DNA from 2 places in the Kitasatospora sp. NPDC034533 genome. Region 1 is predicted to be linked to the other one. Evidence: riboswitches for the same ligand, from Rfam matches in the RefSeq annotation. Region 1 holds a riboswitch; the other holds the start of a gene.

Region 1 (6,752 bases):
GGCGAGGTCGCGCGGGCGGTCCACGGTCAGCAGCGCGCTCGGCACCCCGTCGCGCAGCCAGAGCACCGACCAGGCGGCCCCCCCGGGGCCGCCGCGCCACAGCAGTTCGTCGCCCTCGGCGTGCCGTCCGGCGTACTGGACCATCCGCCCGAACTGCTCCGACCAGAAGTACGGCACCGGGTCGTAGGCCGGCGCGTCCGCGCCCAGGAGGGAGGCGGCCACCGCCTCCCCGGACTTCAGGGCGTGGTCCCAGTGCTGGACGGCCAGCCGGCCGCCGGCCCGGGCCGAGGGGTAGCTGACGCAGTCGCCGGCCGCCAGGACCCCGGGCACGGAGGTGCGCAGCCGCCCGTCCACGACCACCGCGCCGGTCGCGTCCAGCTCGACCCCGGAGCCGGCCAGCCAGCCGGTGGCGGGCCGGGCTCCGATGCCGACCACCACCTCGTCGGCGGGCAGGTGCGAGCCGTCCGCCAGCAGCACCGCACCGGGCTCGACGGCGGCCACGCCGACGCCGCAGCGCAGCTCGACCCCGGCCTCGGCGTACCAGGCGGCCATCGCCGAACCGAGTTCGGTCGGCAGCGCGCCGGGCAGCGGCGCCGGGCCGGCCTCGACCACCGTCACCTCGCAGCCCGCCGCGCGGGCCGCGGTGGACACCTCGGCGCCGATCCAGCCCGCGCCGACCAGCACCAGCCGAAGCCCGGGGCGCAGCAGCTCGCGCAGTGCCAGGGCGTCGTCCACGGTGTGCAGCAGGTGCGCCCGCTCGGCGCCGGGCAGGGCGCGCGGGACGGCGCCGGTGGCGATCACCAGCGAGCCGTACGGGAGGTCGCCGCCGTCGGTGTGCAGCACGCCGGGGGTGAGTCCGGTGGCGCGGCGGCCGGTGAGCAGCTCGATGCCGAGCTCCTGGTAGTCGATGCCCAGGGTGGTGGAGTCGGCCTTGCCGAGCAGCACGTCCTTGGAGAGCGGCGGCCGGTCGTAGGGCGCGTGCGGCTCCTCCCCGACCAGCGTGATCCGCCCCTCCCAGCCGCCCTGGCGCAGCCTGAGGGCGCACTGGGCCCCGGCCAGCCCGGCTCCGACAACGACCACCTGATCCGTCCCGCTCAGCTCTGCCACGCCCGTCACTGTACTCAGCGGCCCGCGGCCGCCCCAGAGGCCCGCGCCCCCTGCCCACCCCTACTTCCGGCCTACGTCCGCGGCGGGGCGCGGGGACCGGCCTCCGGCCTCGGGGGCAGGGGCCCGGGCAGGGAACGAGCCCGCGACCAGGGCCGGGGCGCGGGGGCGGGCCTCCGGCGGGGCGGGCGCCGGGCCGGATGACGGGGCCCGGCGCGGCTCCCGGGCAGGGCAGGGACCCAGGCAGGGAACGGGCCCGCAACCAGGGCCGGGGCGCGGGGCAGTCCAACCGGCCGGGGCCGGATGACGGGGCCGGCGCGCTCCCGGGCGGGGCAGGGGCCCGGGCAGGGAACGAGCCCGCGACCAGGGCCGGGGCGCGGGGCAGTCCAACCGGCCGGGGCCGGATGACGGGCCCGGCGCGCTCCCGGGCGGGGCAGGGGCCCGGGCAGGGAACGAGCCCGCAACCGCGCCCGGGCAGTCCTCCGGCCGGGGGCGGGCCAGGGGCCTGGCGATGGGCCCGACGCGGTCCCGGGCGGAACGCGGGACGGCGGGGCAGGGGCCCGGGCCGCGGGCCTCCGGCCGGGGCCGTCTCGCCCGTCCACCCTTCGTACGGGCCTTCGGCCGGGCCGCTCCCCGGCGTTAAGGTGGGATGACCACACGGGAGCCCGGCGTACCGGGCTGAGAGGCGGGCTGGCACGGCCCGCGACCGTCCGAACCTGATCCGGGTCATACCGGCGAAGGGAGAAGAGCAACTTTGTCACGCATGGCCCCAGGCACCCGTGCCGACGTGCTGGTGATCGGCGGGGGCATCATCGGCCTCGCCGTCGCCTGGCGCGCCGCCCAGCGCGGAGTACGGCGCGTGGTCGTGGTCGACCCCACCCCCGGTGGCGGCGCCGCCCGGGTCGCGGCCGGGATGCTCGCCCCGGTCACCGAGCTCCAGTACGGCGAGGAGCCGCTGCTGCGCCTCGGGATGGCCTCCAACGAGCGGTACGCGGCCTTCGCCGTCGAGCTCACCGAGGCGAGCGGCGGCGCGGACACCGGCTACCGCCGGTGCGGCACCCTCGCCGTCGCGCTGGACTCCGACGACCGCGAGGAACTGCGCGAACTGCACGCCTTCCACCAGCGGCTCGGTCTGGACTCGACCTGGCTGACCGGCCGGGAGGCCCGCAAGCTGGAGCCGATGCTCGCCCCCGGCGTGCGCGGCGGACTGCACGTCTCGAACGACCACCAGGTGGACGGCCGCCGGCTGCTCACCGCCCTGCTCGCCGCCTGCGAGCGCGCGGGCGTCACCGTCCACCGCGCCGAGGCCGTCGAGCTGCTGGTCGAGGACGGCCGAGCCGCCGGCGCCCGGCTGAGCACCTCGGAGACCGTCACCGCCGACCGGGTCGTCCTCGCGGCCGGCCCGCACAGCCACCGGCTGCCCGGCCTGCCCGAGGGGGTGCTGCCCGCGATCCGCCCGGTGAAGGGGCAGGTGCTGCGGCTGCGCGTCCCGAAGGCCTACCGGCCGTTCCTCTCCCGCAACGTCCGGGCCGTGGTCCGCGGCCGGCACCTGTACCTGGTGCCGCGCGAGAACGGCGAGCTGGTCGTCGGCGCGACCACCGAGGAGCAGGGCTACGACACCACCGTCACCGCCGGCGGGGTGTACGAACTCCTGCGCGACGCCCACGAGTTGGTCCCTGGGATCACCGAGATCCCGCTGCTGGAGACCTCGGCCGGGCTGCGCCCCGGCTCTCCGGACAACGCCCCGCTGCTGGGCCCGACCTCACTGCCCGGGCTGGTCGCCGCCACCGGCCACTACCGCAACGGCGTGCTGCTCACCCCGGTGACCGCGGACCTGGTCTCCGAGTACCTCGCCACCGGCGAAGTCCCCGAGCCGGCAAGGCCGTTCACGCCGCTGCGCTTCTCCTCCGACCGCTCCACGACGAAGGCCTCCGCATGACCGAGACCGCCCGGACCGAGACCGCCTCGGCCGAGATCGCCCTGACCGTCAACGGCGAACCCCGCCGGGTGCCCGCCACGACCACGCTCGCCGAGCTGGTGGCCACCGTCAGCGCCGCCCCCACCGGCGTCGCCGCCGCCCTCAACGAGGCCGTGGTGCCCCGCAGTTCGTGGTCCGCGACGGCGCTGGGCGCCGGCGACCGGATCGAGATCCTCACCGCCGTCCAGGGAGGCTGAACCATGGCCGACGACCTGCTCACCATCGCCGGGACGACCTTCTCCTCCCGGCTGATCATGGGCACCGGCGGCGCCCCCAGCCTGGAGGTCCTGGAGCGCGCGCTGCTCGCCTCCGGCACCGAGCTGACCACCGTCGCGATGCGCCGGGTCGACGCCTCCACCCAGGGCTCCGTACTGGACGTGCTGACCCGCAACGGCATCCGCGTGCTGCCCAACACGGCCGGCTGCTTCACCGCGGGCGAGGCCGTGCTGACCGCCCGGCTGGCCCGCGAGGCGCTCGGCACCGACTGGGTGAAGCTGGAGGTGATAGCCGACGAGCGCACCCTGCTGCCGGACCCGATCGAGCTGCTGGACGCCGCCGAGACCCTGGTCGACGACGGCTTCACCGTGCTGCCGTACACCAACGACGACCCGGTGCTGGCGCGCAAGCTGGAGGACGTCGGCTGTGCGGCCATCATGCCGCTGGGCTCGCCGATCGGTTCGGGCCTGGGCATCCGCAACCCCCACAACTTCCAGCTGATCGTGGAGGCCGCGGGCGTCCCGGTGGTGCTGGACGCGGGCGCCGGCACCGCCTCCGACGTCGCGCTGGCGATGGAGCTGGGCTGCTCCGCGGTGATGCTGGCCTCCGCGGTGACCCGCGCTCAGGACCCGGTGCTGATGGCCGAGGCGATGCGGCACGCGGCCGAGGCGGGCCGGCTCGCCCACCGGGCCGGGCGCATCCCGCGCCGCTTCCACGCCGAGGCGTCCTCCGCGATGGCCGGCCGCGCCGACCTGGACACCCGGGAGCACCCGGCCTTCTGAGGCCCGCCCGTGGGCCCCGGCGTGTCACAAGCCGGGCACAGCCGGGCCCGGAGGCGGTGTCCTCCGGGCCCGGCCCGCCGCTCCGCCACTAGACTCGCCGGGTGGACATGGCATTGCACGACCCCCTGATCGGCACCCTGCTCGACAACCGGTACCGGGTCGAGCAGCGCATCGCGACCGGCGGGATGTCCACCGTCTACAAGGGCACCGACACCCGCCTGGACCGGGTGGTCGCCCTCAAGGTGATGCACCCCTCGCTGGCCGGCGACGAGGGCTTCACCGCCCGTTTCATCCGCGAGGCCAAGGCCGTCGCCAAGCTCACCCACCCCAACGTGGTCAACGTCTTCGACCAGGGCGCGGACGGCGGCCGCGTCTTCCTCGCCATGGAGTACGTGCCCGGCCGCACCCTGCGCGACCTGCTGCGCGACCGGGGCGCGCTCTCCGTCCGGGCCGCGCTGGACGTCCTGGAGCCGGTGCTCGCCGCGCTCGGCGCCGCCCACCGGGCTGGGCTGGTGCACCGCGACGTCAAGCCGGAGAACGTGCTGATCACCGAGGGCGGCCTGGTGAAGGTCGCCGACTTCGGCCTGGTCCGGGTGCTCGGCGCCGCCGACGGCGCCCCCACCTCGACCACCACCGCCACCGGCGGCACGGTCCTGGGCACCGTCTCCTACCTGGCCCCCGAGCAGATCCTCCCGGACGCCCCCACCGACCAGCGGGTGGACGTCTACGCGTCCGGCATCCTGCTGTACGAGATGCTCACCGGCCACCGCCCGCACACCGGCGACAACCCCGTCCAGGTCATGTACAAGCACCTGCACGAGGACGTCCCGGCGCCCTCGCTGGTCGCCCCCGCCGTCGGCCCGGCCCTGGACGCGATCGTGGCCGGCGCCTGCGCCCGGTCCGCCGACGCCCGCCCGTACGACGCGGTCGAGCTGCTCGCCGCCCTCCAGCGGGTCCGCCGCACCCTCACCCCGGCCGAGCTGGACGCCGAGCCGCCCGCCTCCACCCGGCCCAGCCCTCGCTACCCGACCAGCGAGCCGACCTCGGTGATCCAGCCGCGGCCCGCCGACGCCCCGCCGACGGAGCGCACCAGCGTGCTGGACATGCCGGCCGAGCTGATGGACCAGCTGCTCACCGAGCCGCGCCCGTACGACGAGCCGGCCCCGGTGCGCCCCCGCCGACCGGGCCTGCTGCGCCGCCTCCCCCGCAAGCCGCTGATCTGGACGGCCGCGGCGACCGCCCTGGTGCTGGCGATCGGCGGCGTCACCTACGGGATCTCCGAGGGGCTGTACGGTTCGGTGCCCAGCGTGCTCGGCGCGGACCGGGCGCAGGCGCAGCGGGTGCTGGACAAGGAGGGCCTGCACGGGAGGTTCGTCGAGGCGTTCAGCGAGTCCGTCCCGGCCGGGCAGGTGATCTCCACCGATCCCGGGGTGGGCGCGCGCACCCGCAAGAGCGACAGCGTGACCGTCACCGTCTCCAAGGGCCCCAAGCGGATCGCGGTGCCGGACCTGGCCGGCAAGAGCGCCGCCGACGCCGCCGCGGCGCTCACCGGCGCCCAGCTGATCAAGGGCACCGTGACCGAGACCTACGACGACACGGTGCCCGAGGGCTCGGTGATCAGCAGCTCGCCCGCCGCCGGGCAGCTGTTGCAGGAGAACAGCGCGGTCTCGCTGGTGGTCAGCAAGGGCATGGTGCCGGTCCCGAACGTCACCGGGATGAGCAAGGACGAGGCGCAGAAGGCGCTCCAGGCGGCGGGCTTCACCATGCAGACCAGCGGCTGGGACGTGTTCGGCGCGGTCACCTCGTCCGGCCAGTCGCCGGCGGCGGGCGAGCGGCGGCCGCAGCGCAGCGTGGTGACGGTGAAGTTCTCGCTGTTCTAGGAGTTCTCGCCGTTCCGGCCGGCGGCGGGCGTCAGCGCAGCGGCCCGTCGCCGGGCTCCTCCTGGTAGGAGTAGCGCTGTTCGCGCCAGGGGTCGGCGAGGTTGTGGTAGCCGCGCTCCTCCCAGAAGCCGCGCCGGTCGGCCCGCATGTACTCCACCGCGCGCACCCACTTGGGGCCCTTCCAGGCGTAGAGCCGGGGCACCACCAGCCGGACCGGGAAGCCGTGCTCGGCGGTCAGCGCCTCGCCGTTGCGGTGGGTGGCGAGCAGGGTGTGGGGGTCGGCGAAGTCGGCGAGCCGCAGGTTGGCGCTGTAGCCGTACTCGGCCCAGACCATGACGTGGGTGACGCCGGGTGCCGGGGGGACGAGGTCGAGCACGGTGGCGGCCGGCACGCCCGTCCACTCGTTGCCGAGCACGGAGAACTTGGTCACGCAGTGCAGGTCCGCGACGACGGTGGTGCGCGGCAGGGCGTTGAAGGCCTCGAAGTCCCAGCTGTGCTTCTCCGCCGAGGCGGTGGCGCCGAACACCTGGAGGTCCCAGGTCAGGGGCTTGAAGCGGGGCACCGGCCCGTAGTGCAGGGCGGGCCAGCCGCGCTGCGCGCGCTGGCCCGGGGGGAGCCTCGGGTCAGACGACGGAAGCGGTTCGTGTTTCGACTGACCCATGGATCCATGGTGACAGACGGCGGGCGGGCCACGGTGCGCGCCCCTTCGCGCGGATTCGCGCCCACCCAAATCGGATATTCCGACACATGTCCTAGTGAGTGTGAACTTACTGGAATTTCCGCCCGAAGCGG
Region 2 (6,752 bases), on a different contig from region 1:
GCGTCGGGGCGCTCCGGAAAACAAAAGATCCGGCCGCTGGCGACGGGGGATGCACCAGCGGCCGGACCCTTTAGACAGTAACAAGGATCTGCGCCCGCGCCAATTTCCAAGACGCCCTGCACGCCCGGAAATTGCGCGTTCGGCGCGACAATGTGACGCGTATCACGCCGATCCCGAGTGCTTTAGTTCAGGGTGACCTGACGGTTCACCAGGTTCGCGCGGGCGCGCCGCTCCTCGGCGGTCAGCGGGGTCCCGTCGGCGAGCACGGCGGCGAGCCGCTCGGCGAACTCGGCGGCCGGCTTCTCGCAGTCGGCGGCGGTCATCGTCAGCGGGAGGTCCCACACCGGGACGGTCAGGCCGTGCGCGCGGAACGAGCCGACCAGGCGGGTGTCCGCGCCGAGCGAGGCCTCGCCGGCCGCGTTCAGCCGGGCCAGTGCGTCCAGCAGCCGCTCCTCCGGCACGGTCATCACCCAGCGCAGGTGGTTCTTGTCCGGGGTGCCGCACCAGTACGCGGCGTCCACGCCGGCGAGCTTCTCGGTCGGGATGGCCGAGGCGTTGGCGCGCTCCAGCGAGGCGGCGACCTCGCCGGTGGCGGACTCGGCGTCCTCCAGCCAGAACTCGAACCCGGTGTGCACGGCGGGCTCGAACGCGGCGGTGGTGTCCAGCAGGTCCTGGAGGCGGCGCCCGCCCGGGACGGTCCGGCGGGCCGGCACCGGGCTGCCCGGCTCGGTGGCCAGGGCCAGCTCCAGGGCGTCGGCGAGGTCGCGGCTGAGGTCGCCGGAGGCGGACTGGGTCTGGAGGCCGAGGAGGATCGAGCCGTCCTGGCGGCGCAGGGCCGGCCAGGCCAGTGGCAGCACGGTGGCCAGGGTGACCGACGGGACGTCACCGATCGCGCCGGCGGCCACCCCGGCGGCCAGCTTCAGCGGCACCGTGGCGGCCGGCACCAGCTCGCGCAGCGCCACCCAGTCGGCCTCGCCCGGCAGGCCCTCGAACGGCCGGTGCACCAGCTCCTGCACCGCGTGCGAGGCCTCCCGGCCGTGGCACGCCTTGTACCGGCGGCCCGAGCCGCAGGGGCAGTCCTCGCGGGCCCCGACCACGGGGATCTCACCCGTGACGGCGGTGGTGGACTGGCGCTGCGGCGCCTTCTTGGCGGCCTTCTTGCCCATGCTGCGGCTCTCCCGGGAACGGTGGTCCTGTGTCCCGGGAAGCCTAACGACACATTCCCCGCGCCCGGCTCACGCGCTGCGGGCATCGCCTCCGGTGCGCCGGGCGTGCCGGGCCCGGGCGGGCAGCGCGGCCCAGACCGTGACCTCGCCGGGGGAGTCGCGCACGCCCCAGTCGCTGGCCAGCCGGCCGACGATGCTCAGGCCCCGGCCGCCGCGCGAGGTCAGCGAGGGGCTCGCGGGCAGCGGCCGGGTGGCCGCCCCGCCGTCGGTGACCTCCAGGGTGAGCACCCCGTCGGCGTGCATCTGCCAGCGGACCAGTACCCCGCCGTCCGGTTCGGCGGAGCCCTCGGCGGCCTCCCGGCCGTCCGGCGCGGAGTGCGGCCCCGACGGGACGCCCACCAGCACCTGCCCGAGCACCTCGGCCCCGGCGCCGCGGCCCAGGGCCGACAGCGGGCCCAGCGGACGGGCGTACCGACAGGCATTGCTCAACAGCTCGGAAAGGATCAGAACGGCATCATCGATGACCGGTTCCGGTATCTGCCGGTCGCCGAGATCTCGACGCAGTCGGCGCCGCGCGACCCCGACACTCGCCGGGCCGTGCGGCACTGCCATGGTCGATGAGGTCGGCCCAGCTTCTATGGGCACAGTACGCGCCGCCATCAACGCCACCCCCGGACCTCCTTCAGCGTTTGCCGAGGGAGAGATGCCCCTTGGTAATGCGTCGGAAACGAGCACCGGACGATCCCGCGAGTCCATTTCGGGCACAGCGACCGACAGTCGACATCAGGTCATTCCGCGCTCACCCTCCGTCGCCCGGGTGAATGAATTCCGGCAATATCGAGCAAGGAGCGTTTGATTGCCGACGAGAGCGATCGGGCCGGGCGCGGCTATCGCGCTCGGTGCGTCGGCGGATCACCGGCCGAGCTGCGCCAGCACCTCCGCGGGCCGGTTGGTGATGATCGCGGACACCCCGAGCTCCAGGCAGAGCTCGACGTCGGCCGGCTCGTCCACCGTCCACACGTGGACCTCGTGCCCCAGCTCGCGCAGCCTGGTCACCAGCCGCGGGCGGGCCCGCACCAGCTCGATGCCCGGGCCGGCGATCCGCGCCCCGCCCGGCAGCGGCGAGCCCGCGCGCAGCCGGCCGAGCAGCGGCAGCGGTCGTTCGAACAGGAAGACCCGCCGGTACTCCGGGGCGGCGGCGGCCACCCGGTTCAGCGCGATCGAGGAGAAGCTCATGATCCGGGCGGACGGGCGGTCGCCCTCCCGGCTCGCGCCGATCCCGAACCGCTCCAACGTCCGCAGCAGCTCGGCCTCCACCCGGCCGCGGAAGCGCACCGGGTGCTTGGTCTCGATCGCCAGGTCCACCGGGCGGCCGCACTCCACCACCAGCTCCAGCAGGCGATCCAGCCGCAGCACGCCGCGCAGCTCCGGGTCTGTGCTGGGGCGGCCGGTCTTCCAGGCGCCGAAGTCGTACGCCTCCAGTTCGGCGAGGGTCATGGCCGAGACGGTGCCCCGGCCGTCGGAGACCCGGCCGATCCGGCGGTCGTGCACGCAGACCAGCACGCCGTCGGCGGTGACCCGGACGTCGCACTCCAGCGCGTCCGCGCCCTCGTCGAGCGCGCGCCGGTAGGCCGCGAGGGTGTGCTCGGGCAGGGCGTGGGAGGAACCGCGGTGGGCGATCACCTGGACGGGAGGCGCGGTGCGCGCCGCCGCCGGGGACAGGTCTGGGCTGGTCACGGGCCCAACGATAGGCGGCGGAAGTGACGCGCGGACGAAGACGGCCCCAACCTGTGGGGCCGTCTTCGTCCGCGACCCGTCCGCGTGGTTCCGGCCCGCCGGGCGTTCCCGCCGCCTCGGCGCCGGGCGTCGCGGCCGCCTCGGCGCGGGCCGCCTCAGCGCCGGGCGGTCCGCCGGCTCAGCGGGGTGAGCGCCCAGGTCACCAGGGCCGGCACCAGGAAGGCGAACAGCGAGGCGGAGGTCCACTCCCGGGGGGTGAAGTGCAGCGCCTCCTGGGCGGAGGTCCAGAAGTCCGTCCACCAGCCGGCCACGTTCGTCGGCGCGATGAACTGGTAGACCGCGAAGCCCAGCAGCCACGGCAGCAGCATCGGCCAGCGGGACGGCGCGTCCGCGGAGAGGTTCCAGCCGTGCCGTCCGGCGCCGAGGAAGTAGTCGACCGCGAGCACCGCCAGCAGCGGCACGAACACCGAGCCGATCAGGCCGAGGAAGCCGTAGTAGGTGTCGGTGAACTCGTGGATCTGAAGCGCCAGCACGGTGGTCAGGGTGCCGATCGCGCCGGAGAGCACCCGGCGGTCCACCCTCGGCAGCAGGTTCTGCACCGACATCGCGGTCGAGTACACGTTGGCGAAGGACTGGTCCGTCTCGCGCAGCACCAGCACCAGCAGGAACAGCCAGCCGGCCCAGACCCCGAGGAAGGAGTCGAAGATCCGGTTCGGGTCGCCGTCCGACTGCAACAGCGCCATCAGGCCGAGCACGTAGCACCAGACCTGGGCGAGGGTGTAGCCCGAGAAGCTGCCCCAGAAGGCCGAGCGCGGGGAGCGCGAGTGCCGGGTGTAGTCGGCGGCCAGCGGGACGAAGGAGATCGACACCGCGATCATCGCGTCGGTGGCGCCCAGGAAGCCGTGCCAGTTGCCCGCGCCCGGGTCCGGCACGCCCTGGCGGCCCAGCTGGACGGTGAAGTACACCATCGCGACCGCGACCGCCCCGGCCACGAACCGGCGCAGCACCGCGATCGAGCCCAGCGGCCAGATGGTCAGCGCGGTGGTCAGCGCGCCCGCGAGCAGGACGAACAGCCAGCGGTAGCCGCTGGTGTGCGCGACGGTCTGGGCGCCCGCCGAGATGGTCAGCAGCTCGAACACGCCCCAGCCGACGCACTGCACGATGTTCAGCACCGTCGGCAGGTACGACAGCCGGGTGCCGAACAGCCCGCGCAGGTTCGCCATCGCGGGGGCGCCGGTGCGGGCGCCGATCACCGCGGCCACGCCGAGCATCGCGGTGCCGACCGCCGTACCGACCGCGATCGCGGTCACCGCGGCGGCCAGCGACAGCTCGCTGCCGCGGGCGCCGAGCACGGTGGCGGCGGTGGAGAAGCCGATCAGGCTGACGCCCAGGTTCATCCAGAGCGCGAACTGGTCCCGGAAGCGCAGCGTGCGCGGCGGTTCGGTGTCCAGGACCAGGGGGGCCTCGACGTGCTCGGTGCGCTCGGTGCGCTCGGGGCGTTCCAGCACGGCGGTCGCGGCGGTCGCGGCGGTCGCGGCGGTCCCGGTGGTCCCGGTGGGCGCGGTGCCTGCGGGGGGCGTGGCCCCGGGGAGGTCCTTGGACGCGTTCGCGTCCGGAGAAGAGGATGGCGAAGCAGGCGGCATGGCCGATACTCCCTACGCCGGCATTACCCGGACAGGTTCCGGCGGTCAGCGCCCCCTCGAACGTCCGTCACTCCGGTGGCGTACGGTCGACATGCGCACTCTCAGCCTGGTGGGTCCAAGCTCCCGCGTGTCAGTTTTCAGCGACAGGCTAACCGGGACGGGGGCGAACGCCCAAGGCCGAGGGGTGCGCGGTCCGCATCGCGGGACGCCCGGCGGGGGAGGGAGCCCCGGCCGACGGCACCGAGGTCGGGGCCGGCTAAGGATTCTTATGAGTTCTTCAGAGGGGTCCTTACGGCAATCGAATCGACAGTGCGAAAAACTATGGTCCTTGGTTCTGTCAGCTATGGAGGTCGTCCGTGAGCACCGAGCGCGAGGTTGGGCCCACCGGGCCGCAGGGGGAGCAGCCCGCCGGCCTGGGAGCGGCTGAGGCCGGGTCCGACGGCCCCGCTCAGGGCGGGCACAAGCCGACCATGGCGTTCCGCCGGGTGCCCGAGCCGGAGGCCGGCGCGGCGGCCGACGCCGCTGCCGCCGCCGGGGCGGCGCCCGTCGACGGCGTTGCCGCGGGTGCCGCCGCGGCGGAGGGCGTTGCGGCGGAGGGCGGGCACAAGCCCACCGTCGCCTTCACCAAGGTGCCCGCACCGCAGCCGCCGGCCGCGCCCGTCGCGTCCCCCGCGCCCGCCGCCCAGGAGCCCGCCGTCGACCCGGCCACCGGGTACATCGACGCCCCGCCGCCGGTCCTGCCGCCCGCCCCGCCCGCCGCCCCGGCCCTGCCGCCGTCCGGCAACCCGTACGCCACCCCGACCCACGGCGTCCCGGCCGCCGGCGCGCACGAGGGGTACGGCGCCGCTCCGGCCGCGCCCGGCGCCCCCGCCGCGCACGCCCACCACCCGTTCGGGGCCGGTCAGCCGCTCGGCGGCTGGGGCCCCGCCCCCGACTCCGGCGGCACCGGCTACCCCGGCGGCCCGGTCGGCTACCCGGCCGAGTACGCCGGGGGCCCGGGCGGTCCGGGCCGCCCCGGCAAGAAGCGCGGCGGCCTGGTCGCCCTGCTCGCGGCCGTCGCGCTGGTCGCCGGTCTGGCCGGTGGCGCGCTCGGCGTGACCGTCGCCGACCGCGCCGACCGCAGCAGCTCCGCGAGCGACCACCGCAGCACCACCGTCCAGGCCAGCGACACCCAGAAGAGCGAGCCCACCCCCGGCTCGATCGCCGCCATCGCGCAGAAGGCGCTGCCCAGCGTCGTCACCATCAAGGCGCAGGGCAACGGCGAGTCGGGCACCGGCACCGGCTTCGTCTTCGACACCGAGGGCCACATCCTCACCAACAACCACGTGGTCGCGCCGACCCTCAACGGCGGCAAACTGACCGTCAAATTCGCCGACGGCAGCTCCTACAGCGCCTCGGTGCTGGGCCACGCCGCGGGCTACGACGTCGCCGTCGTCAAGATCGACAACCCGCCCAAGAGCAAGCTGGCCCCGCTGCCGCTGGCCGACTCCGACAAGGTCAACGTCGGCGACGCCACCGTCGCGATCGGTGCGCCGTACGGCCTGGAGTCCACCGTCACCAGTGGCATCATCAGCGCCAAGGACCGCCCGGTGGCCTCCGGCGACGAGACCGGCGCGCAGGCCTCGTACATGAACGCCCTCCAGACCGACGCCTCGATCAACCCCGGAAACTCCGGCGGTCCGCTGCTCGACTCCGGCGGCGCGGTGATCGGCATCAACTCGGCGATCCAGTCCAACGCCTCCGCCAACGGCCGGGCCGGCAGCATCGGCCTGGGCTTCGCCATCCCGATCAACCAGGCCAAGTGGGTCGCGGACACCCTGATCAAGACCGGCAAGCCGGTCTACGCCAAGCTCGACGTGCTCCGCAACGACGACTACAAGGGCGACGGCGCGCAGATCCAGACGAAGGACATCCAGGGCCAGCCGGCCGTCACCCCCGGCGGCGCGGCCGACAAGGCCGGCCTCAAGCCGGGCGACGTCATCACCAAGCTCGGCGGCGCCCCGATCGAGAACGGCCCCGCCCTGGTCAGCCGGATCTGGACGCACAAGCCCGGCGAGACCGTCGACGTCGAGTACACCCGCAACGGCCAGACCCTCACCACCAAGGTCACCCTGGCCGAGCGCGTCGGCGACCAGTGACGACCCCCGGCCCCACCGAAACGTGTGCGCCGAACCCCGCCGGACCCGTTAGGCTGACCTCCGCCTGG

The links. A riboswitch is a leader RNA that binds a small molecule or an ion and turns the genes downstream of it on or off. The one in region 1 is predicted to bind thiamine pyrophosphate.
Region 2: it holds a riboswitch for thiamine pyrophosphate, as region 1 does, so the genes downstream of both, ACZ55U_RS02900 (purine-cytosine permease family protein) here and thiO (glycine oxidase ThiO) in region 1, are expected to answer to the same signal.

What each region holds. Positions count from the first base shown of each region.
Region 1 covers NZ_JBVITE010000007.1:105,795-112,546, forward strand. Annotated here, with positions in the region: gene ACZ55U_RS07755 (NAD(P)/FAD-dependent oxidoreductase) at 1-1,116, opposite strand, end outside; TPP riboswitch at 1,752-1,864, shown strand; gene thiO (glycine oxidase ThiO) at 1,868-3,043, shown strand; gene thiS (sulfur carrier protein ThiS) at 3,040-3,279, shown strand; gene ACZ55U_RS07770 (thiazole synthase) at 3,283-4,080, shown strand; gene pknB (Stk1 family PASTA domain-containing Ser/Thr kinase) at 4,188-5,960, shown strand; gene ACZ55U_RS07780 (sulfite oxidase-like oxidoreductase) at 5,992-6,621, opposite strand.
Region 2 covers NZ_JBVITE010000002.1:266,985-273,736, forward strand. Annotated here, with positions in the region: gene ACZ55U_RS02885 (DUF5926 family protein) at 183-1,166, opposite strand; gene ACZ55U_RS02890 (ATP-binding protein) at 1,236-1,655, opposite strand; gene ACZ55U_RS02895 (glycerophosphodiester phosphodiesterase family protein) at 2,079-2,903, opposite strand; gene ACZ55U_RS02900 (purine-cytosine permease family protein) at 3,059-4,546, opposite strand; TPP riboswitch at 4,539-4,683, opposite strand; gene ACZ55U_RS02905 (S1C family serine protease) at 4,903-6,684, shown strand; tRNA gene ACZ55U_RS02910 (tRNA-Ser) at 6,751-6,752, shown strand, end outside.